3 regions of the Pseudochrobactrum algeriensis genome follow, and region 3 is predicted to be linked to each of the others. Evidence: predicted binding sites of a transcription regulator. Region 3 holds the regulator's gene; each other region holds the start of a gene.
The links. Region 3 encodes LexA, which represses DNA repair genes until DNA is damaged. Its sites were predicted from a motif close to TGTTCNNNNTGTGTTCNG; they were not measured.
Positions count from the first base shown of each region.

Region 1: the regulator LexA is predicted to act here: its motif matches at 3,832-3,849, upstream of recA (recombinase RecA).
Region 2: the regulator LexA is predicted to act here: its motif matches at 2,026-2,043, upstream of uvrA (excinuclease ABC subunit UvrA).

Region 1 is NZ_CP075361.1:1,716,158-1,724,483, forward strand. It holds gene alaS (alanine--tRNA ligase) at 1-2,326, opposite strand, end outside; gene recA (recombinase RecA) at 2,624-3,709, opposite strand; gene KHQ09_RS10130 (YiaD family glycine zipper/OmpA-like lipoprotein) at 4,030-4,692, opposite strand; gene KHQ09_RS10135 (ABC transporter ATP-binding protein) at 4,933-5,934, opposite strand; gene KHQ09_RS10140 (Gfo/Idh/MocA family protein) at 5,997-7,064, opposite strand; gene KHQ09_RS10145 (carbohydrate ABC transporter permease) at 7,061-7,900, opposite strand; gene KHQ09_RS10150 (carbohydrate ABC transporter permease) at 7,911-8,326, opposite strand, start outside.
Region 2 is NZ_CP075361.1:1,926,101-1,934,426, forward strand. It holds gene KHQ09_RS11050 (DmpA family aminopeptidase) at 1-966, opposite strand, end outside; gene uvrA (excinuclease ABC subunit UvrA) at 2,248-5,169, shown strand; gene KHQ09_RS11060 (NAD(P)H-hydrate dehydratase) at 5,256-6,815, opposite strand; gene KHQ09_RS11065 (P-II family nitrogen regulator) at 7,193-7,531, shown strand; gene glnA (type I glutamate--ammonia ligase) at 7,599-8,326, shown strand, end outside.
Region 3 is NZ_CP075361.1:1,348,773-1,357,098, forward strand. It holds gene KHQ09_RS08320 (ComEC/Rec2 family competence protein) at 5-2,548, shown strand; gene lexA (transcriptional repressor LexA) at 2,761-3,483, opposite strand; gene KHQ09_RS08330 (molybdopterin molybdotransferase MoeA) at 3,690-4,910, opposite strand; gene moaC (cyclic pyranopterin monophosphate synthase MoaC) at 4,944-5,420, opposite strand; gene trpC (indole-3-glycerol phosphate synthase TrpC) at 5,424-6,221, opposite strand; gene trpD (anthranilate phosphoribosyltransferase) at 6,223-7,245, opposite strand; gene KHQ09_RS08350 (SurA N-terminal domain-containing protein) at 7,299-8,326, opposite strand, start outside.

The DNA.
Region 1 (8,326 bases), 370 kb from region 3:
CTTCATTATCCGATTTGGAAGAACCGCCGCTGAGAGCCAGTTTCTTACGCGCTTCCGTCAGCTCTTTTTCCAGCTTACGGCGTTCATCAATCAGACTGTTCACGCGATCAAGCGCTTCCGACGGCGTGGTCTTCAGAGCAGATGCAATCGCTTTAACACGGTCATCCTGTTCTTCCAGATAAAGACGCGCAGCCTCACCGGTCAGCGCTTCCATACGGCGAACACCGGCTGCAACCGCGCCTTCCGATACGATGCGTACCAGACCAATATCACCGGTCTGACGGACATGCGTACCACCGCACAGTTCCAGAGAATAGGTTTTACCGGCTTTATCGCCCTGTGTCGCAGTACCCATGGAAACCACGCGCACTTCGTCGCCGTATTTCTCGCCGAATAACGCCATAGCACCGGCTTCAATCGCATCATCCACTGCCATCAGGCGGGTAGTTACCGGTGAGTTCTGCAGAATGATCTCATTGGCAATGCTCTCAACCTTACGCAGCTCTTCTTCGCTGATCGGTTTCGGATGTGAGAAGTCAAAACGCAGACGTTCAGGAGCAACGAGAGAACCCTTCTGCGCCACGTGATCGCCAAGCGTTTCGCGCAGAGCTTCGTGCAGCAGATGGGTTGCCGAGTGATTGGAGCGCATACGGCTGCGGCGGTCATGTTCAACCACCAGCTCAACGGCATCACCGGTTGCGAGCTTACCCTCACGGATTGTTGCCTGATGGACAAAAACGCCGTCAGCTTTTTTCACCGTATCGGTCACTTCAATGACAAAACCATCGCCATAGATGAAACCGGCATCACCCTGCTGACCACCGGATTCCGCATAGAATGGTGTCTGGTTGACGATAATGCTGACAGTTTCACCCTGTGCTGCTTTATCGATGATCTGACCATCACGAACCAGAGCGGTTACAACGCCCTCAGCCTTCTCGGTATCGTAACCGAGGAACTCTGTCGCGCCGACTTTATCGCGTACAGAGTACCAGACTTTTTCCGTTGCCGCATCACCGGAGCCTGACCAATTGGCACGGGCTTCAGCCTTCTGGCGTTCCATAGCAGCGCTGAAACCATCGGTATCAACAGTAATGCCGCGTTGGCGCAGTGCATCCTGCGTCAGGTCAAGCGGGAAACCATAAGTGTCATAGAGTTTGAACGCAGTCTCACCATCAAGGCTCTGACCTTCACTCATATTCTCTGTTGCATCGCTTAAGAGACCAAGGCCGCGTTCCAGTGTTTTACGGAAACGGGTTTCTTCAAGCTTCAGCGTTTCAGAAATCAGAGCTTCTGCACGCACCAGCTCCGGATAAGCCTGTCCCATTTCGCGAACCAGTGTCGGCAGCAAACGGTACATCAGCGGATCGCGTGCACCAAGCAACTGTGCATGACGCATGGCGCGACGCATGATACGGCGCAGCACATAACCACGACCTTCATTGGACGGCAAAACACCATCGGCAATCAGGAAGCTGGCAGAACGCAGATGATCCGCGATCACGCGATGGCTGGCACGCTGTCCGCCTTCAGCTTTCACGCCGGTTGCTTCTTCCGAAGCACGGATCAGTGCTTTGAACAGATCAATATCATAATTGTCGTGCACGCCCTGCAAGACGGCAGCAACACGCTCCAGCCCCATACCTGTGTCGATCGACGGACGCGGCAGGTCAATGCGCTCTTCTTTTGTAATCTGCTCGAACTGCATGAAAACGAGATTCCAGATCTCGATGAAACGGTCACCGTCTTCATCAGCTGATCCCGGAGGGCCACCCCAGATATGGTCGCCGTGATCGAAGAAGATTTCCGAGCAAGGGCCGCAAGGGCCGGTATCACCCATCGACCAGAAATTGTCATTGGTTGCGATACGAATGATACGATCATCCGACAGACCGGCGATCTTCTTCCAGTAATTCGCAGCATCGTCATCCGTATGATAAACGGTAACAAGCAGCTTATCTTTGTTCAGACCAAATTCTTTGGTGAGCAAATTCCATGCAAAGGTAATTGCCTCTTCTTTGAAATAATCGCCGAAGGAGAAATTCCCCAGCATTTCAAAGAATGTGTGGTGGCGTGCAGTATAGCCGACATTATCCAGATCATTATGCTTACCACCGGCGCGCACGCATTTCTGCGCAGTTGCAGCACGGCTGTAAGGGCGCGTTTCAAGACCGGTAAAGACGTTCTTGAACTGAACCATACCGGCATTGGTGAACATCAAAGTCGGGTCATTGCGTGGCACAAGCGGGCTCGACGCCACCGCTTCATGGCCATTCTTACGAAAATAATCGAGGAATGTTGACCTGATCTCGTTAACGCCGCTCATTATTCACCTTTGGGTTCTGCCCGATTTAAACCGTAGTAACACGGCCTGTCATATCTCAAATAAGTATGGGATCCGGTTTGCGCAACAGCTTGATCCGGCCAGATAATTACCCGATCGCCTTCAGCATGTAACCATATCCGTTATTGTTACTGCCTGCTTTTAAACAGATGATCATGCAGTGTCCAGATATCCGCCCATATATCTGCATGCATTGAAGTGCCGCAGCAACAAAATACCCCGCATCACGGCATGTAATGCGGGGTATTGCGATCTTATCAATGATCTGAGCGCAATCAATTACGCTTCAGCGGCATCCGGTGCATCATCTGCACCGCCGCCATTGTCGAGCATCTGCTCGGCAATCAGACCGGCATTCTGACGCAAAGTCAGCTCGATCTCATTAGCCACTTCCGGATTTTCCTTCAGGAAGTTTTTCGCATTGTCGCGCCCCTGACCAAGGCGCTGCGAATTATAGGAGAACCATGAACCGGATTTCTCAACAATACCGGCCTTTACACCAAGATCGATCAGCTCACCGGTCTTGGAGACACCCGCACCATACATGATATCGAACTCAACCTGCTTGAACGGAGGAGCCAGCTTGTTCTTAACAACCTTAACGCGGGTCTGGTTACCTACGATTTCATCGCGCTCTTTGATCGAACCAATACGACGGATATCCAGACGAACCGAAGCATAGAACTTCAGCGCATTACCACCGGTGGTAGTTTCAGGCGAACCGAACATCACACCGATCTTCATACGGATCTGGTTGATGAAGATAACCATCGTATTGGACTTGGAAATCGAAGCGGTCAGCTTACGCAGAGCCTGACTCATCAGGCGTGCCTGAAGACCCGGCAGGGAATCGCCCATCTCACCTTCAATTTCCGCACGCGGTGTCAGAGCCGCAACGGAGTCGACAACCAGCACGTCAATCGCACCGGAACGCACAAGCGTATCCGTGATTTCCAGTGCCTGCTCACCGGTATCCGGCTGCGAGATCAGCAGGTTTTCAAGATCAACGCCGAGCTTGCGGGCATAGACCGGATCAAGTGCATGTTCCGCATCCACGAAGGCACAGATGCCGCCTTTTTTCTGCGCCTCAGCAATTGTATGCAGCGCCATTGTTGTTTTACCCGAGCTTTCAGGCCCGTAAATTTCAACAATACGCCCTTTAGGCAAACCACCGACGCCCAGCGCAATATCTAGAGACAGCGAACCGGTCGGGACAGTTTCAATTTCCACTACCTTGTCATTCTGGCCAAGGCGCATGATCGAGCCCTTACCGAATGAGCGCTCAATCTGTGACAGTGCCGCGTCCAGAGCCTTTGATTTGTCCACTGATTTATCCTCAACAAGTCGTAATGAATTCTGAGACATTTTACACTATCCCTTTGCGTCACTTGAAGTCCGCAGAATGAAACTTTATGGATAATATGTATCCTATTTGTTCTCAATCTGCAATAGGATTAAGTCATTGATTTTAAATCAATATAACATTTTGTTCTTCTGATGTTCTAATTTATAAATAATGCAACGCTAAAAAAGATTTCGAAAATTAAAACAAGACGGGAACGAATTTAGCCAAACGTCGATTCGATCATATTGTCGTACCGGCACAGACTTAGCCCTCTTCCAGCAGGCAATAAAAAACCGCCCCGGCATGACCGGAGCGGCTCTTTGAAACAGCTTTAAAAGCCTTACACGCCTTTGAGCGGAGAAATCTCGATTTCCACGCGACGGTTCTGCGCACGGCCATCCGGTGTTGCATTGGAAGCAACCGGCTGGGTTGAGCCGAAGCCCATAATCGCAAAACGACGGCCATCGATGCCCTGACCGCTCAGATAATTACCAACGGACATAGCGCGGCGCTGCGACAGGTTCTGGTTATGTGAAGCAGAACCGGTTGAATCCGTATGACCTTTAATATCAACCAGTGTCTTGTCGAATTTGCGTAGAACAATCGCCACTGAAGACAGTGTCGAATAGAATTGCGGCATTACAACATCCTGATCGGTGTTAAAGGTAATGCTGGAAGGCATGTTCAGAATGATGCGATCACCGTTACGGGTAACCGAAACGCCGGTTCCCTGCAGCTGCGCGCGCAGCTCATTTTCCTGACGATCCATATAGTTACCGATTGCACCGCCACCCAGCGCACCAAGACCGGCACCGATCAGAACAGCATTACGCTGCGCAGTGCTCGAGCCGCCGACCATCAGACCGCCCAGCGCGCCGACAGCAGCACCAATACCTGCACCGCCGGCGGTGTTGGAGATCTTCTGTTCGCCTGTATAAGGATCTGTTGTACAACCGGCCAGAAAGGTCGCTGCGGTTGCGGCAATAGCAATCTTTTTCAACATGGTTCAATTTTCCTGATTCAAGATGTGCCGCAGGATAACGGCAAATACGGCAGCATGTTGGTTAATTTTGGACGTAAGGTCAAATTCATATCGCGAAAAGCATGTTTTAAAGTTTCACACTTCAATAAACACGCTTTAAAGCTGATAATTACATCCATAATTGCCCGTAATATTGGGCAATGCAGAAGTGCAACCGGAAAATCCGCAAGGATTTTGCTGTTATTTCAAGAATCGCAGCACTTAGCGGATCGCACGCCCCTCGCCGTCAAAACGGTGAATTTTATCACTCTCCGGCGTCGCATAAATGACAGTTCCCGGTTCCACGCGATACTGGCCGAAAATACGCACTGTCAGCAGCCCTGCAGTTTCGGTATCCAGATAGACATTGGTATCAGCACCAAGTTGCTCAACATGAACAACAGAGCCTTTCCACTGACCTGAATTACCATCCAGCGTAATATGTTCCGGCCGGATGCCGATGCGCTTTGCCTGACCGTCATTCAGCGCAGCAGCATCGACGAAATTCATCTTCGGTGAACCGATAAAGCCCGCAACAAATTCATTATCCGGTGCATTATAGAGATCCATCGGCGCACCGACCTGCTCAATCTTACCGGCATTCAGCACAACAATCCGATCAGCCAGTGTCATCGCTTCCACCTGATCATGAGTCACATAAATCATGGTTGCAGACAGCTGGCGATGCAGCTTGGCGATTTCCAGACGCGTATTCACACGTAATGCTGCATCAAGATTGGAAAGCGGCTCATCGAACAGAAACAGTTTCGGCTCGCGTACCAGTGCACGGCCAATCGCCACACGCTGACGCTGACCACCGGAAAGTTCGGCCGGACGGCGCTGTAGATAGCTTTCAAGCGAAAGCATGCCGGAAGCCTGCGTAACCCGCTCACTAATTTCAGCTGCCGGTTTACCAGCCTGTTTAAGACCCAGCCCCATATTGGCTTCAACTGTCAGGTGCGGATAGAGCGCATAACTCTGAAACACCATGGCAATACCGCGCTTGGCAGGCGGCGTCTGATTAACCACCTGATCGTCAATACGCACTTCACCGGAATTGGCATCCTCCAGCCCCGCAATAATACGCAGCAGTGTGGATTTTCCGCAGCCAGACGGTCCGACGAAAACGACCAGTTCCCCGTCCCGCACATCCAGATCGATACCTTTGATAATATCGACCTGACCATATGATTTACGGATATTATTGAGTTTCAGAGTTCCCAAAGTCGTTTTCCTGTCAGAATGTTTTCAAGGCCAAAGCTACGCAATGCAAATCGCAGGCTGTTTTATAATTTCACAGCCAGACCGCTGCGCACGCTTTCATCCGCCGCAAGACAAATACGCAAAGACTGCACTGCATCATCCATATGGCGGGTCAGATCAATATTCTCTGTGATTGCCTTGAGCATAAAAGCCTGTTCGCGGTCACACAGTTCCTGATGATCCGGCTCACCCTGCATGGACAAAAGCTCATCCTGCTTTTTGAATTTGCCGTCAGCATCCGTTTCAGCCTGATGCACACGGATGACCGATGTCTTGGTATGGGTGTTAATGTCAGCAGAACTCGCGCCTTCTTCCATCACGATGGAAACACAGCCCTTCGGCGAGATCACATCTTTCACGAAGAATGCAGTTTCCGACATCATCGGCCCCCAGCCCGCTTCATACCAGCCCACCGAGCCATCCGCGAACAGCACCTGCAAATGGCCGTAATTATACATGCCTTCCGCAACTTCATCGCTCAACCGCACGCCCATGCCGCGCACTTCCACAGCTTTGGCATCGGTGATCTGGCACATCACATCCAGATAATGTACACCGCAATCGACAATCGGCGATGTGGTTTTCATCAGCTGTTTATGGGTCTGCCAATGGGCGCCGCTGGACTGCTGGTTCAAATTCATACGGAAAACATAAGGCCCGCCAAGATTGCGCGCCTCTTCAATCAGACGTACCCATGACGGATGATGGCGCAGAATATAGCCGATCACCAGCTGGCGGCCTGTTTCCTTGGCTTTTGCAACCACACGTTCAGCATCAGCTACGGTAGTCGCCAGCGGTTTTTCAACGAAAACGTCACTGCCTGCTTCCATTGCCATGATCGCATAATCCGCATGGCTGTCCGAATAGGTCGCAACACAAACCAGATCAGGCTTCAACTGCTGCAAAGCCTCTTCATAGGAGGTCAGCAGCGGATAGGAGCGCAGCTCTTCAGGCAGATTGATGCTTGAGCGATTGACCAGACCGACAATCTCGAAGCCCGGATTTTTATGATAGGCCAGCGCATGGCTAAGCCCCATATTCCCCAGACCGGCGACCATTACGCGCAGTTTTTTTGCCCCGACTTCACTCATTTGACTGCTCCTGCGGTAATGCCGCGAATTAACTGACGGGAGAATATGAAATACAGGATCAGTACCGGCAGGATTGCCAGCGACAGCGCGGCCAGAACCGCATTCCAGTTGGTTACATATTGCCCGATAAACATCTGTGCGCCCAGCGTAACGGTTTTGGTTTCCTCAGACGGCGCAAGGATCAGCGGGAACCAGAGATCATTCCAGATCGGGATCATCGTAAACACCGCAACTGTTGCCATAGCCGGACGTACCAGCGGCAGCACGAGGCGGAAGAAAATGCGATACTCACTCAGACCATCCATACGGCCGGCATCTTTGAGATCTTTCGACACCTGCCCCATAAATTCAGACAGGATGAAGATCGCCAGCGGCAAACCCTGTGCCGTATAAACAAGGATCAGTGATGTCAGCGTATTCACCAGACCACTGGCAACCATCAGCTCCAGAATGGAAACGGTGCCGAGGCGGATCGGGATCATGATGCCCAGCGCCAGATATAGCCCCATCAGCGTATTGCCGCGGAAGCGATATTCCGACAGTGCGAAGGCGGCCATTGCCCCGAAAATCAGCACCAGCGCAATCGCCACCACGGTGACAATCATACTGTTTTGGAAATAGAGGAAGAAATTCCCCTGTGATGTGACTGTCTGATAGCCGATAAGACTGAATGTTTCCGAATTCGGCAGCGACAAAGGCGAGCGAAAGATTGCCGCCTTGGTCTTGAAGGAGTTGATGATGATAATCACCACCGGAAACAGGGCGATCAGCGTATAGAGGATAAGGATCGCATGGGCGGCGATACTGCGTACCGGAGACTGTGTTGCGCGGCTCATATTAATATCCTCAGAACTGGTAGCGACGCAGACGTCGCTGAATACCGAACAGATAGACACAGACGCCGATCAGAATGATGAAGAACATCAGCGAGGCGATCGTTGCACCCATATTCTTGTCGCCAACCTGAAGCTGGAAGCCGAAGAAGGTGCGGAACATGAATGTGCCGAGAATATCGGTGGAATAATTAGGCCCTGCCAGCGCACCCTGCGCCGAATAGATCAGATCGAACGCATTGAAATTGCCGACAAAGGTCAGAATGGAGATAATCCCGATGGATGGCAGGATCAGCGGCAGTTTGATCTTCCAGAACTGCGATGCGCCGGTAATCCCGTCGCATTCCGCAGCTTCAATAATCTCGTCAGGAATAGACAGCAGCGCCGCATAGATCAGCATCATCGGAATACCGATAAACTGCCAGACCG
Region 2 (8,326 bases), 580 kb from region 3:
AATGAGCGGATCCATTTTATTATTGGAGACCATCTCCATTTGTGTAGTCTCCTCACGGCTGAAAGCATCCGGATTGGCCGTTGAAAACGCGATAAAAATATCGCCGCTGCCATTGGCTCCAAAACCACCGACACGACCAATGCCAACAGGCACACGACGTGCCAGCCGTTTCAATTGATGCGGCAGCAGCGGCGCATCCGTTGCCACGACAACGATAATCGAGCCGCTCTCCTCACGCGTCCATGAGGTATCCTGCATCAGCTCGGTGATTTCCTCACCGACAGGCACACCGGCAATCATCAGATCCTGCCGTCTGCCGAAATTACCCTGCACCAGCACGCCGACAGTATAGCCGCCCTCTTCTTCGCTCAGTTTACGGGAGGATGTGCCAGTGCCGCCTTTAAAATGAAACAGGTTCATACCGGTGCCACCGCCGACATTACCTTCTGCAATTCTACCGCCAGCAGCATTATCCAGCGCGGCATAGACATGTTCTTTCTTCACATGCATGCCGTTGATATCGTTCAGGATACCGTCCCATGTTTCAGCTACCACCGGCAGCAGCCAGTAAAGGTCTTTGAAATGCGGCCCCGTCAGATCATTATCAATCAGCCATGAAACTACAGAATCCCGCACCACGCCAACGCTATGCGTATTGGTGATCGCTATCGGCCCCTCAAGAAAACCGCTCTCCTCCACCCATGTTGTGCCGGTCATCTCGCCATTACCGTTGAGAGAATACCAGCCGGAGAACACCGGATTGAATGTCTTACCCCGTGGCAGAATGGCCGTAACGCCGGTGCGTGCAGGGCCTTTACCGGTCTCTAACTTGCCCTCACCCTCGATAATCGTCGAATAACCAACCGTCACGCCTTCAACATCAGTAATGGCATTATTCGGGCCGGTTGTGCCTGTAAACGGAATACCGAGATCACGCGCGCGCGGTTTATGCGATGTGCTTGTCATTAAAATTATTTCCATATTCTGCAATCAAAACAATTCCGCCAGAAGCAGGAGCCGCCGCTGTCGCAAACTGTCTTCAGGCAAAAACACAGCGTCTTTGCCCTGATTTTTGAGAACCCTCCGTGGCGGTATGTCGTCATGCTCCCCGATACCACCACCGGCATATAAGCACCGCAAATTTACCCGCGCAATTGCTTTCACCCGCCGTTACCGGCGGGTTTATGTCATAATCACTATGTCGGGGGAGAAGATTAATAAGGGAAGAGGCACATCTGCCTCGGCAATAAGTTTATACAACATACAAAAATGCCCTGCCGCTCACTTATTTTGGCGCGCAGGGCTTTTGATTGGGGTTCATCCCATTTTGTCGGTAGTCATTCGCCGACAAGCTTTCAGAAAGCTGCCCTGAAGGCAGGTTATCTGCAGAAATGATAAATTGTTGCTCTTTCGATAAAACCACACTTCAACTTTCATTTGTGACAGTCTGGCTCTGAACCGCAGATATAGCATTCAGCTATAATTTTCAGAACCTTACCACTTTCAGCAAATCCTATATTCTGCGATTTGCTGCCGAAGCACACAGACCGGTGAATATAGTCATTGATCTTTCTATGCATACTATCTTCACAGATAGTCCTTACAGAAATCCGGTAGTTTCAGAAAAAACATTATTTTTCGACGATACAATATCGTCATGCATGGTCAGGTGGACTCATCCTTATATTCCTCCTGTTTCGCGCGGAACAGTATAAGTTCCTGTCTGGGCTTTCGCCCGTCTTCAGCTGTTCGGGACTTTACATCCCTTTCCTCCGCTGATGCTGAAGACAATTTCAGTGTGCTCTCAGGACAGCGCATCGTCAACTGATAGGTTTTCACATTATATTACATCGTCATTTGATGAACTTAGAGCATTTCACAGTCAAGTTGGATCAACTTGACGCCCGTGACAATGCGACCAAATAAAGAATCTAGAGCGAGTGCTATGATCCAATCTGGACGTAAACCGCTCTAGACAAGAAATTCTGCTTTGCTGCGATTACAACCAAAATCTGACTGGACTTAAGTTCATATTTTGTTCTATAACCTTTTGCAAAATTGCGGGAGAGCGGCTGGACTGTCATCGGTGCAGCGCGGTTCCGCAAAACAGAGTACAAATCCGGTCAATATTGAGTTTAAGCAGAGCGCACCTATATAAATGTCTGAGTTTTGGCTGAGACATTGTAAATCCTGCCATTCTCCTGTTTCCGGCCAAATTGTTACGCACCAACCGCAGGCACAATGCTGATGAGCGATCAAAAATTTATTTCCATTCGCGGCGCCCGCGAACATAATCTGAAAAATATTGATATTGATCTGCCGCGCGACAAGCTGATTGTCATGACCGGTCTGTCCGGTTCCGGTAAATCATCGCTCGCTTTCGACACGATTTATGCGGAAGGTCAGCGCCGTTATGTCGAGAGTCTTTCAGCCTATGCGCGCCAGTTTCTGGAAATGATGCAAAAGCCGGATGTTGACCAGATTGACGGTCTGTCACCGGCTATTTCCATTGAACAGAAAACCACCAGCCGCAACCCGCGCTCAACGGTCGGTACTGTCACCGAGATTTACGATTATCTGCGCCTGCTCTATGCGCGCGTTGGCGTACCTTACTCCCCTGCCACAGGCCTGCCGATTGAAAGCCAGACAGTCAGCCAGATGGTTGACCGTGTGATGGCTTTTGAAGAAGGCACCCGCCTCTATATCATGGCGCCGATTGTACGCGGCCGTAAGGGGGAATACCGCAAAGAGCTCGCTGAGCTGCAGAAAAAAGGCTTCCAGCGCGTCAAAATTGACGGTGTTTTCTATGAAATCGCCGATGCACCGGCACTGGATAAAAAATACAAGCACGACATTGATGTGGTGGTTGACCGCGTTGTGGTGCGTCCTGATCTGGCTTCCCGCCTAGCCGACAGTCTGGAAACCTGTCTGCAACTGGCTGAAGGTCTGGCGATTGCAGAATTTGCGGATAAGCCGCTGCCACCAGAAGAAACCGCAGCAGACAGCGCCAATAAATCCAAAAACGACACCCATGAGCGCGTGCTGTTCTCCGAGAAGTTTGCCTGCCCTGTCTCCGGTTTTACCATTGCCGAGATTGAGCCGCGCCTGTTCTCCTTCAACAATCCGTTTGGTGCCTGCCCGACCTGTGACGGTCTTGGTTCACAGCAGGCCATTGATCCGAACCTGATTGTGCCGGATGAAACCCTGCGCATGAAAGACGGTGCAATCGCACCTTGGGCAAAATCCTCTTCGCCTTATTACAATCAGACTTTGGAAGCACTGGGTAAAGCCTATGGTTTCAAGCTGACAGATAAGTGGCAGGATTTGAGCGAAGATGCCCAAAAGGCTGTGCTTCATGGTACCAAAGGTAAAGAAATTACCTTTGTTTATAAGGACGGCTCACGCTCTTACGAAACCACCAAGACATTTGAAGGTGTTATTCCTAATCTGCAGCGCCGCTGGAAGGAAACCGATTCCAACTGGTCGCGTGAAGAGATTGAACGCTATATGTCTGCCACACCTTGCCCTTCCTGTGCAGGCTATCGCCTGAAACCGGAAGCACTGGCGGTTAAAGTCGGCATGATGCATATCGGCCAGCTGACAGAAATGTCGATCCGCAATGCAGACCAGTGGTTCAGCACAATCGACCAGCAGTTCAATGACAAGCAGAACGAAATTGCCGCACGTATTCTGAAAGAAATCCGCGAGCGTCTGCGCTTCCTCAATGATGTAGGGCTGGATTATCTGTCACTGTCGCGTAATTCCGGCACGCTTTCCGGCGGTGAAAGCCAGCGTATCCGTCTGGCTTCGCAGATCGGCTCCGGCCTGACCGGCGTTCTCTATGTGCTGGATGAACCATCCATTGGTTTGCATCAGCGCGACAATGCACGTCTGCTCGACACGCTGCGTCATCTGCGTGATCTCGGCAATACCGTAATTGTGGTTGAGCATGATGAGGATGCCATCCTCACAGCCGATTATGTCGTTGATATTGGTCCGGCAGCCGGTGTTCATGGTGGTCAGATTATTGCTAAGGGTACACCGTCCGAAGTGATAAACAATCCAAATTCTATCACCGGCAAATATCTGTCCGGTGCTATGCAGGTTATGGTTCCGGCAGAACGCCGTAAAATCACTAAATCCAAACGCATTAAAGTTGTTGGTGCCCGCGCCAATAATCTGAAGAACGTAACCGGTGAAATTCCGCTCGGTACCTTTACCGCAGTAACCGGCGTATCCGGTGGCGGTAAGTCCACCTTCCTGATCGAAACCCTGTATAAAGCTGCTTCACGTAAAATTATGGGCTCCCGCGAGCATCCGGCCGAACACGACCGGATTGAAGGTCTGGAACTGCTGGATAAGGTGATCGATATCGATCAGTCACCAATCGGCCGTACGCCGCGTTCCAATCCGGCAACTTATACCGGTGCCTTCACACCAATCCGCGACTGGTTTGCCGGTCTGCCGGAAGCAAAAGCACGCGGCTATCAGCCTGGCCGCTTCTCATTCAACGTCAAAGGCGGACGCTGTGAAGCCTGTCAGGGTGACGGTGTCATCAAGATCGAAATGCACTTCCTGCCTGATGTTTACGTGACTTGTGATGTTTGTAACGGCAAACGCTACAACCGTGAAACACTGGAAGTTCTTTTTAAAGGCAAGAGCATCGCCGATGTTCTTGATATGACGGTTGAAGAAGGTGTGGAATTCTTCGCTGCGGTGCCAAGCATCCGCGACAAGATGGAAACGCTGAACCGCGTTGGCCTTGGCTATATCAAAATCGGCCAGCAGGCGACCACGCTCTCCGGCGGTGAAGCCCAGCGTGTTAAACTCGCCAAAGAACTATCTCGCCGTGCAACCGGCAAGACGCTGTATATTCTTGATGAACCAACCACCGGCCTGCATTTCCATGACGTTGCCAAACTGCTGGAAGTGCTGCACGAGCTTGTTGATCAGGGCAATACGGTTGCTGTTATCGAGCATAATCTCGAAGTCATCAAAACCGCTGACTGGGTATTGGATCTGGGCCCTGAAGGCGGTGACGGCGGTGGTGAGATTGTGGCCGTCGGTCGTCCGGAAGATATCGTCGCCGAACCGCGTTCTTATACCGGCCACTTCCTGAAGGAACTGCTGGAACGTCGCCCTGACGGCAAAACACTCGCAGCTGAATAAATAAAAACGCCGCCTGATAAAACAGGCGGCGTTTTTATTAAATGATACGGGAACGAAAATCAGCTCTGTGGTCGGGTTTCCTTATCTCAGTGCTTTGCATTTTTCAGGGATATGCTGTCATTTGAGAGCAAACCATTTTTCGCAAGTCGTGCCCATACTTTTACAATCAGGTCAGGCATATCTTCGGCGATTAAACCGACCGGCGCTTCCTCAGCAAAACAATTTGCAGTTTCCGCATGTATCCACACCGCCGTACAGGAAGCTTCAAAGGCTGGCATACCCTGCGCACATAGCCCCGCAATAATACCGGTCAGCACATCACCGGAACCGGCAGTTGCCAGTAATGCCGTCCCGTTACTATTAATTGCAGCACGACCATCTGGCGCGGCGATCACCGTATCCGCCCCCTTATAAATCACCACACTATGGCTGAGCTGAGCAGCCTGTCGCGCTTTCTCAACTTTACTCTGACTATCCGTAACCAATTCGCCGAATAACCGCTGAAACTCTCCCTCATGCGGTGTCAACACCAGCGAACAGCCTGATCGTTCTGCGGCAGCAAACAGTATTTGCGGCTGATCTTTAAATGCTGTGATGCCATCAGCATCCAGAACCAGTGTTTTCAAACCGACTCCATCTGCACTATCCGCCATTAATGCACAGACCAGCTCCCGCGCCCTTGGCAGATCACCAAAGGCAGGCCCCAGAACCGCAGTTTTGACTTTTCTTGTTCTGATAAAATTCAGAACATCAACAGTTTCACCTAACGGATACAGCATTGTGCCCGTCAGATGTGCGGCATGAACAGGTAATGCATCCGGCGGTGCAATCATTGTCACCAGCCCCGCCCCCGTGCGCGCAGCTGCAGAAGCACTCAGACGTGCAGCACCGGTGGACATCATCCCGCCGGAAAACACCCCGACATGGCCACGTGTGAATTTATGGGCATTGATCTGTGCAGCAGGCAGAACATCACGCCAGAGCTCCGGCAGATTTTCATAAAGCCTGACCGGTATTGTTTCGAATACCGTATCTTCAATGCTGATATCGCGGACATGCACTTCACCGCATAACTCACGTCCCGGCTGCAATAAATGTCCGGGCTTCTTACGAAAAAACGTAACAGTGTGCTGCGCCTGCACAGCCACACCCTTAACCTGCCCGTCCAGCCCGGATATACCGCTTGGCAGATCAATGGCACAGACAGATACACCGGACATGTTCAGCTTTGTGATACAAGTTGCAAGCTCCCCGCTTACATCGCGCACCAATCCCGCACCGAGCAGAGCGTCCACAACCAGCGGATAATCCTCGGGTACAAAATGATGAAGCGGCAGAACCTGTCCGCCTGAAGACACATAGTCAGCATAGGCAAGAGCAGCATCACTGTCCGTTTTGGGTTGTTCCGTATAAAAGCAAGCCACAGATATGCCCGCCGCCCTCAACAGCTTTGCGACGACATAACCATCGCCGCCATTACTACCGGAACCACAGAGCACAGCGACAGAACGGGCATCTGGCCAAAATCTTACAATCTCAGCAAATACCGCCTGTCCGGCGCGCTGCATCAGACTATAACCTGCAATACCACCCGCAATGGTAATCCGGTCAGCCTGCCCCATCTCTTCTGGCGTCAATAATTCCATATCAGGCTCCTGCGAGAATGCTTACTGCTTCACACATGCTTATTTAGAACGCAAAATGCCTAAATTTTAGGCAATTCAAATCCGGCAATCATATTTATCACTGCCATTTTTTCATGCAAAGGCAACAGAGATACAGCCTTGCCAGAAATTTCTGCCCATTCTTTGCCGCGTGTGAATTTCACCATTCGGCACAATTTAAAAATAAATCAAATATTTCAACAAGCTGCATCAATAACTGCCAATTAAAATTCTGCCTGCCCATAAAAAATTATAAAATTTTACCCGTCAGATTATAAATTCGCAGATTTTGGCATGATTTATGCTTATGATATTTCAAGGCCATGTAAGGCTCAGAAATAAACGGAGGCAGCATTCTGATGAAAAAAATCGAAGCTATCATTAAGCCTTTCAAACTTGATGAAGTCAAAGAAGCACTTCAGGACGTCGGCCTGCAAGGTATCACCGTTCTGGAAGCCAAGGGTTTCGGCCGTCAAAAAGGCCACACCGAACTGTATCGCGGCGCGGAATATGTTGTCGATTTTCTGCCAAAGGTAAAAATCGAAGTCGTGCTTGCCGATGATGCAGTCGATGCCGCGGTAGAAGCCATCCGCAAAGCCGCACAAACCGGCCGTATCGGCGATGGTAAAATCTTTATCTCCAGCGTTGAAGAAGTGATCCGCATCCGTACCGGCGAAACCGGCCCTGATGCTATCTGATATGTAAGTCACCGGTTTTTCCGGACAAAATTTTCTCAGTTTAACGTCGTTCAATAGGAAAATGCATATGACGACCGCCCATGACATTCTGAAACTGATCTCTGACAACGACGTAAAATTCGTTGACCTGCGTTTTACTGACCCTAAAGGCAAGCTGCACCATGTGACTATGGATGTGGGTATGGTTGATGAAGACATGTTCACCGACGGCGTTATGTTCGACGCCTCCTCCATCGGCGGCTGGAAAGCCATCAATGAATCCGACATGGTTCTGATGCCGGATCCGGCTTCCGCGCACATGGATCCGTTCTTTGCAGCGTCCACTCTGGTTCTGCTTTGCGATATTCTCGATCCTGTTACCGGCGAAAACTACAACCGCGATCCGCGCGGCACTGCCAAGAAAGCAGAAGCCTATGTGAAATCGCTTGGCATCGGCGACACTGTTTTCATCGGCCCGGAAGCTGAATTCTTCATCTTCGATGATGTGAAATACAAAAACGATCCTTACAACACCGGTTTCAAGCTGGATTCCAGTGAACTGCCATCAAATGATGACACCGATTACGAAACCGGCAATATGGGTCACCGTCCGCGCGTTAAAGGCGGCTATTTCCCTGTTCCGCCAATCGACAGCTGTCAGGATATGCGCTCGGAAATGCTCACAGTTCTGTCCGAAATGGGCGTAACCGTTGAAAAGCATCACCATGAAGTTGCAGCCGCTCAGCACGAACTCGGTGTGAAGTTCGACACGCTCGTCGCTAATGCCGACAAGATGCAGCTCTTCAAATATGTGGT
Region 3 (8,326 bases):
CAGCATGGCGAATGGTTATGGCGGTGAATGTGGCCATCAGGCAAGCAAGACTGAGTCCCGTCATGATGATGGCGGGTCAGGGAGTGCTGCTGTCCGGTCGAAGCATAGCAGCGGATTAACTGCCGAGCAATTCATGCTCGGTTTTGCTCCGGTGCCGGATGCAGAGATTATCCCCGATGATGGTGCTGTTTATAGCGGACGAAAGCGGGCACGGATCATCCGGCTCAATCTGCGGGAATATTGGCAGCGTTTTCTGGATAATATCTGTGATGCTCTGCTGTTTGAATATGAACGCGGGACGGTTTTCCTGTTGTTGGCCGTTGCGAGTGGAGCAGGGGCGGTTCATTATTTTTCCCTGAAGGCCGAACCATACTGGATAGAGCTGTTTGTGCCGGCATGTCTGTTCGGCTGGCTGCTGTTTTTGCTGCGGGATACGCTGATAAGGCGCATCAGCCTTATACTGATATTAGCCTTTATGACCGGTATGCTGGCTGCGAAATGGGAGACGCAGCGCTATGCAACGCAAATGCTTGGCAGTTCTGTTTCAACCACTCTGACGGCGCGGATTGTCTCGCTCGAGCAGGAGGCTGAAGACAATGGCAAAGCCGGACGCTGGCGTATTGTTGCCGATGTGCTGACAACGGAAAAACCGCATTTGCGCTATGCGCCGCAGCGGTTGCGGCTCTCTGCCCGTGATTTACCTGCACAGGCTGAAACCGGTTCTGTTCTGAAAGGAGCGGTGCGATTGCGTCCCCATGGCGGGCCGGTACGTTCCGAGCAGTATGATTTCGCATTTCATGGATATTTTCGCGGCATTGGCGGTAATGGCTTTTATCTCGGCGTGCCGAAACTGGTCGATGATGACTTTGCAGGTGATGCAGTATCAAAGAGCTGGACTGCTTCAATTGAGGCGCTGACCGGTCAGATACGGGCTGTAATCGGCGGGCGGATTATGCAGGCATTGCCCGGCGAAGAAGGGGCGGTGGCAGCAGCGCTGATCTCCGGCCAGCGTGCAGGGATCAGCGTGACAACCAATGAGGCGCTGCGCATTGCAGGATTGGCGCATATTCTCTCAATTTCCGGCCTGCATCTGGCGCTGGCAGCAGCTATTGTCATGGTGAGCCTGCGTGGCATTGCGGGACTGTTCCCGTCTTTAGCGCTGTATTATCCGGTGAAGAAAATCGCCGCACTGATTTCGCTGTTTTCTTCCGGTTTTTATCTGGCTTTGTCGGGTGCAGATGTGGCGGCACAGCGTAGTTTTATCATGCTGGCCGTGATGCTTTGTGCGGTGATTTTAGATCGTAAAGCTCTGACCTTGCGCAATCTGGCGATTGCAGCGCTGTTCAGTATTCTTGTGACACCGCATGAAATTCTGGGGCCGAGTTTTCAGATGTCTTACTCGGCAACCGGTGCGCTGATTGCAGGCTTTGCATGGTGGAAATTACGCAAGAGACAAAGCAATGAACAGGTAATGCGGCAGACGACATTGGGGGGTAAGCTCAGGATTTGGCTTGGCGGGATTGCGGCGACTTCGCTTTTAGCCGGTACGGCCAGCGGGCTTTTTGCAGCCTTTCATTTTAACAATATGGCACCGCTTGGCATGCTGGGAAATGCACTGGCACTGCCGGTGATCTCGGTACTGATTATGCCTTTCGCTGTGCTATCTCTGCTGCTGATGCCTTTAGGACTGGAATGGCTGCCTTTACAGGTGATGGGCAAAGGCATTGAGCTGGTCAAATGGATTGCGCATTTTGTTGCCGGACTTTCCCCTGATCTGGTCCCCGGCCTGTTGCCCGTGCCGGTATTGTTGCTTTGGACAGCGGCAATGCTTACAGCAATGATCTTTACCAGTCATTTGCGGCTGATATCGCTGTTCTTTCTGATCCTTGGCGGGATTGTACTGAGTATGAACACTTTGCCGGATATTATTATCTCGGAAGATGCCAGACTGGTTGCAGTCCGCCAGAACAATAGTCTTTATGTAAACCGTGCGCGACCGGCTGCGTTCACAACGGATAACTGGCGCAAGGCCTACAGAATCCATGAGGTTAAAACGCCGGATAATAGCAGCGCGGCAAATTCCGGAGGTTTTGTCTGTGAGGACGGGTTATGCAGTTTTGATCTGCAAAACGGGCAGGTGCTGATCTATGCGGAAAACCGGTCTGCGGCAGATATTGCCTGTAATATCGGTGATATTATCGTTCTCGCTTATGCGGGAAACCTGTCTTGTCCCGATAGAAAAGCCAGCATTATTACAGGGGCAGTAACGCGAAGTGCCCCTGTTATCATCACCCGCCAGCAACTGGCACTACAAGGCGTGGCAGAGATTTATCTGAAACCGGATAGCCACAAGCATACAGACAAAGCACAAACTCTTTTTCCAACTATGCAGCAAAGTGCGACTATAAAGGCGCAAGTGCATCAAGCTGGTTTGGCATATAAGCCGGAACAGGCGCAGGTCGTGTTTGCAGTGGGAGAGCCGCAACGACCTTGGCATAGCTACCGCCTCTGGTCCCGTGCTGCCCGCAATCTGGAAGATCCAAAATAAGAACTGTCACACCTTTTTCTGACCGTAGCTATTATGAATGCGTAGTCACAGCATAATAGTGCAGCGAAAATAGCTTGTAGGGCACTATTTGTATCGGGAGGTGCAATACTTAAAATGGCCCGTTATTGCCCATGCAAGAATATGCAGCAGGAGCAATAAACTGCCTGTAGTTGAAAACCGGCAGTAATGCCGGTTTCCGCTCCGCTGGCATATTAGTAGCGGCGTACCAGACCAACCAGTCTGCCCTGAACACGTACGCGGTCAGGACCGAAAATACGGGTTTCATAGGCCGGATTGGCAGCTTCAAGCGCAATAGATGCGCCTTTGCGGCGGAAGCGTTTGAGTGTTGCTTCTTCATCATCGACCAGAGCCACAACGATTTCACCGGCATTTGCAGTATCACCACGGCGGATAATCACTGTATCGCCGTCGAGAATACCGGCTTCGATCATCGAGTCGCCTTTAACTTCCAGCGCATAATGCTCACCGCTGCCAAGCATTTCCGGTGGCAGGGTAATCATATGGGTCTGGGATTGGATCGCAGAAATCGGTACACCGGCTGCAATACGCCCCATCACCGGAACACTGATACCGGCAGGTGCTTCCGGATCGGCTGCAGACGCTGCTTTTTTAGGCAGTTCGGTGACATTCTTTTTGCCGAGATCGCCTTCAATGACACTTGGTGAGAATTTTTTCTGGCTGTTGAGACCTGGTGCAATCGAATCCGGTAAACGCACAACTTCAAGCGCACGCGCTCTGTTTGGCAGACGACGGATAAAACCGCGTTCTTCCAGAGCTGTAATCAGACGGTGAATGCCGGATTTGGAAGCGAGATTGAGCGCCTCTTTCATCTCGTCAAACGAAGGGGGAATGCCGCTTTCCTTCAGGCGGTCATGGATAAACAGCAATAATTCATGTTGTTTACGCGTCAGCATTATACGCTCCCAAAGCCTTTATATTATCTGCCGTTTACTGAAATTATGGTGGCAGATAATGAAGTCGTGCGGACTAAACGCATAACCGCATGCACGGGGCGCGGTTGCGAGAATCAATTTTTAAAACAAACCCAGAACGAACACTATATGTTCCAGTATTGTTCTGCAAGGCTTTAAAAGTGATTAATCCGATTGTTTAAAGGATTTCAGCGTATCATCAGGATTTGACAGCGATCACCGGCTTTAGCTGTTTCCGCAAAGGGCTCACGGATCAGCAGAGCATCCGCACGGGTAATGACGGTCAGCATGGAAGAATCCTGCACCGGCAGAGGCGTTGCCAGTAACTCGCCATCGCTGTTGCGGGTTAGTGCCGCACGGGCATAATCGCGGCGGTTGCCATTGGCAGCCATGTCCTGTGCCAGTCTGGCGCCGGCAATATAGGTGGTCGCGGCTTTGCCTGCCAGACGCGCAACCAGCGGCGCCAGAAACACATAGGAACAAACGAGACTGGAAACCGGATTACCTGGAAGACCAAGAACGAGCAGGGGCACTTTGCCTTCGCGATCCAGCTGGCCGAACATCAGCGGTTTGCCCGGACGCATGGCGATTTTGTAAAAGCCGAGTTCAACGCCGCAATTGGTCAGTGCTTTATGCACCAGATCATGATCGCCGACGGATGCGCCGCCAAGCGTAATCAGAATATCTGCATCCGAAGCTGCAACATTGCGAATGGATTGTTCGATAAGGGCCAAATCATCCGGCACAATGCCCAGATCATCTGCCGTGCCGCCATTGCGCCGTACAATTTCTGCGACACCATAACTGTTGGAGCTGACGATCTGATCTGCCGCAGGAACAGTGCCCGCAGGCACAAGCTCATTGCCGGTAGCAAGAATAGCTGTTTTAGGGCGTTTATAGACTTGCAATTGTGCGTGGCCGGACGCTGCAGCCAAAGAGAGCGATGCCGGATCAAGCAGATGACCGGTTTGCAGCAGACATTCGCCATCTTTGAAATCCAGCCCGCTGAAACGGATGTGACGGCTCTTGCCCACATCCCGTAACAATGTGACCAGATTGCCTTCCTGCAGCGTGTCTTCCTGAATGACAATCGTGTCGGCACCGGCAGGCATTGGCGCACCGGTAAAAATACGCACAGCCTCACCGGATCTGACTGTACCGTCAAAGCCTTTGCCTGCAGCAGATTCACCGATGACTTTCAGTGTCACCGGCAGTTGTTCTGCATCAGCAAAGCGAATGGCATAGCCATCCATAGCCGAGGCATCAAAAGGCGGTTGATTGAATGAGGCAAAGATCGAAGTAGCAAGAACACGGTCACCGGCTTCATGCAGAGCGACGTGCTCATGGCCGGAAGGCATTTTATCCGCGAGCAAAAGCCGCAAAGCCTCATCAACCGGTAATAATGCCATGAAACCTACCCCGTAAAAAATAAGAGCGATATGCTAAGAGCGCTGCCAGTCACCGGATTTACCGCCGGTTTTGCTGTCGACGGCGATATTGCCGATGACCATGCCTTTATCGGCAGCTTTTGCCATATCATAAATCGTCAGGCAGGCGACGGAGACAGCTGTGAGCGCTTCCATTTCCACACCGGTTTTGCCGGTCAGTTTGACTGTCGCACTGACCCGCAAACCAGGCAGCGCCTCATCCGGCTCGATATCAACCGAGACTTTGCTCAGCATCAATGGATGGCAAAGCGGTATCAGATCAGATGTTTTCTTTGCGGCCATAATACCGGCAAGACGGGCTGTGCCGATTACATCGCCTTTGGCTGCATTGCCGGAAAGGATCAGCTCAAGCGTCTGTTTTTGCATCGTGACACAACCCGATGCGGTCGCAATGCGCATAGTCTCGGCTTTGTCGCCGACATCGACCATATTCGCAGCGCCGCTTTCATCGAGATGTGTCAGCTTGCTCATAATTTACTCTTTGCCGGTCAGGAGTTTGCGGGTTGCACTGGCCACATCCTGCTGGCGCATCAGGCTTTCACCGATCAGGAAGGTGGAGATGCCGGATTTCTGCAAACGCAGGCAATCATCATGGGTGAAGATACCGCTTTCACCAACCAGCAGGCGGTCATCCGGCACCATGGCTGCCAGACGCTCAGAAACTGCAAGATCAACTTCGAAAGTACGCAGGTTGCGGTTGTTGATGCCGAGCAGGCGTGAAGACAATTTGAGTGCCCGTTCCATCTCCGCTTCATCATGCACTTCGATCAATGCATCCATGCCAAGCGAAAAGGCTGTGTCTTCCAGCTCTTGTGCCATAGCATCGTCAACACTTGCCATGATGATGAGAATGCAATCCGCACCCCAATGACGTGCTTCATAGACCTGATAAGGATCAAACAGAAAGTCTTTGCGTAGCGCTGGAAGAGAGCAGGCAGCGCGCGCCTGTTGCAGGAATTCCGGTGCACCCTGAAAACTTGGTGTATCTGTCAGAACAGAAAGACAGGCCGCACCACCATCTTCATAGGCTTTTGCCAATGCAGGCGGATCAAAATCCGGACGGATCAGACCTTTGGACGGGCTGGCTTTTTTGATTTCCGCAATCAGACCGAAAGAACCGGCAGCCTGCTTTGCTTCCAATGCTTTAAGGAAACCACGGGCAGGCGGCTGATCGGCCGCAGCTTTTTTCACGTCTGCCAATGGCAAACGTGATTTGGCTTCTGCAATTTCAACAAGCTTATAGGCTTCGATCTTTTTGAGAATATCGGTCATTTTATTCACTTGTCTTGCTGTTCGATACAGCAATCAGCTGATCGAGTTTGGCTTTGGCCGCGCCGCTGTCAATCGACTGTGCAGCAAGGGCAATACCTTCTTTGATATCTTTGGCCTTGCCGGCAATCACTAATGCAGCACCGGCATTGAGTAGCACGATATCGCGATAAGCACCGGCTTCACCGCCAAGTACGCGCAGCAGGGCAGCCGCATTGTGCTGTGCATCGCCGCCTTTGAGAGCGTCAAAAGCAACGCGCTTCAGGCCGACTTCTTCCGGTGTGATTTTAAATTCGGTGATTTCACCATTATGCAGCGCTGCAATATTGGTGGTGCCTGCGGTGGTCATTTCATCCAGACCATCGCCATAAACAACCCAGACATGATCTGAGCCGAGCTCTTTCAGCACTTTGGCGATCGGCAGTACCCAGTCGCGGGAGAAAACACCGACGAGCTGATGTTTAACACCAGCCGGATTGGCGAGCGGGCCAAGCAGGTTGAAAATTGTACGGGTGCCAAGCTCTACACGGGCAGGGCCGACATGGCGCATCGAAGAGTGATGCATCGGCGCAAACATAAAGCCAAGACCTGCATCATGAATGCAGCGGCTGATTGTTGCCGGATCGGCCTCAATATTAATGCCCAGTTCTGCCAGTGTATCTGCCGCACCGGAGCGCGAGGACAAAGCGCGGTTGCCGTGTTTGGCAACGATCACGCCTGCGCCCGCAGTCACAATGGCTGCACAGCTGGACACGTTATAGGAACCGGACTGATCGCCGCCGGTGCCGACAATATCAATTGCACCGGCAGGTGCATCGACGGGGATCATTTTCGCCCGCATTGATTCCACAGCGCCTGCAATTTCTGCAACGGCTTCACCGCGCATACGCAGAGCCATCAGAAAACCGCCGATCTGGGCAGGGGTGGCGGAGCCGGACATCATAATGTCAAACGCTGCTTTGGACTCCGCCTGAGTTAAAGGTGTGCCTGTAACAGCTTTGGCAATGTAGCTTTTGAAATCTGACATAGTGTACTCGAATCTTTAGTGAGGCTCCGCCTGCCTTCAAAGGTGAGAAGGCGTTAGAAGGAAAGAGCCTGATCCATCAGGGTCTGATTGATTTTAACCGGATATTCGCTCTGCAGACGGCCGACGAGCTGTTCCAGCAGGTCGTCACCAATGCGTGAGGAAATCGCATCGCGTGTGCCCTGTGGCAGGCTTTCCGCGCTGACACCGGCAGGCTCGGTTGTCTCAATCACTTTGAAAAGGATCTGGGTTTCTTTATTGATGCCGCTTGCAACGCCTGTGAGATTTTCTGCACCGCCGAAGATCTGCGCAACCGCAGCCTCGGACAGTTCAGAATCTGTAGCAGTACGGGTCAGGCCGCGTTTGGTCTGTTTTTCAACGCCGGCTTCCTGAGCAAGAACATCCAGAGTTTCACCGGCTTCAAGACGCTTACGCAGCTCTTCAGCTTTGGCTGTCAGACGCTTTGCTGCTTCATCCTGTTTCCACTCGGCTGCAACCTGATCTTTGACTTCATCAAATGTTTTGTCGCGGGCAGGTGTCACGCCATCCAGCTGATACCAGATATAACCACGGGTCGGAGTTGGCAGTGCATCATTATCAATGCCCTGATCCGACTGGTAAACAGAGGTCAGGAAGGAAGGCAGCTGCGGCAGATCAGCAACCGGCTTACCGTCCGGAGCATTACCGTTCACATCAACAGCTTCTACGGTTTTAACTTTGAGCTTCAGCTTTTCAGCAGCCTGCGCCAGCGTTGCGCCATTACCGCGTTCTTCTTCAAACGAGTCATGAACCGCATTCAGCGAGGTCAGCGCCTGTGTCAGAGCCAGAGTTTTACGGATTTCCGGTGCAACTTCTGCTTCTGTTTTCACAGCTGCAGTCTCAATTGCGCTGACATGCAGCAGCACAGGGCCGAATGCGCCTTTTACAACATCGCTTGTACCATTGGCAGGCAGAGCGAAAGCTGCATCAGCAATCACTGCATCCGGCAGATCGCCTTTTACAAATGTGCCGAGTTTGACATCTTCAGGCTTTTTACCGCTCTGGGTAACAAGATCAGCAAAGCTGGTGCCGGATTTGATTTTAT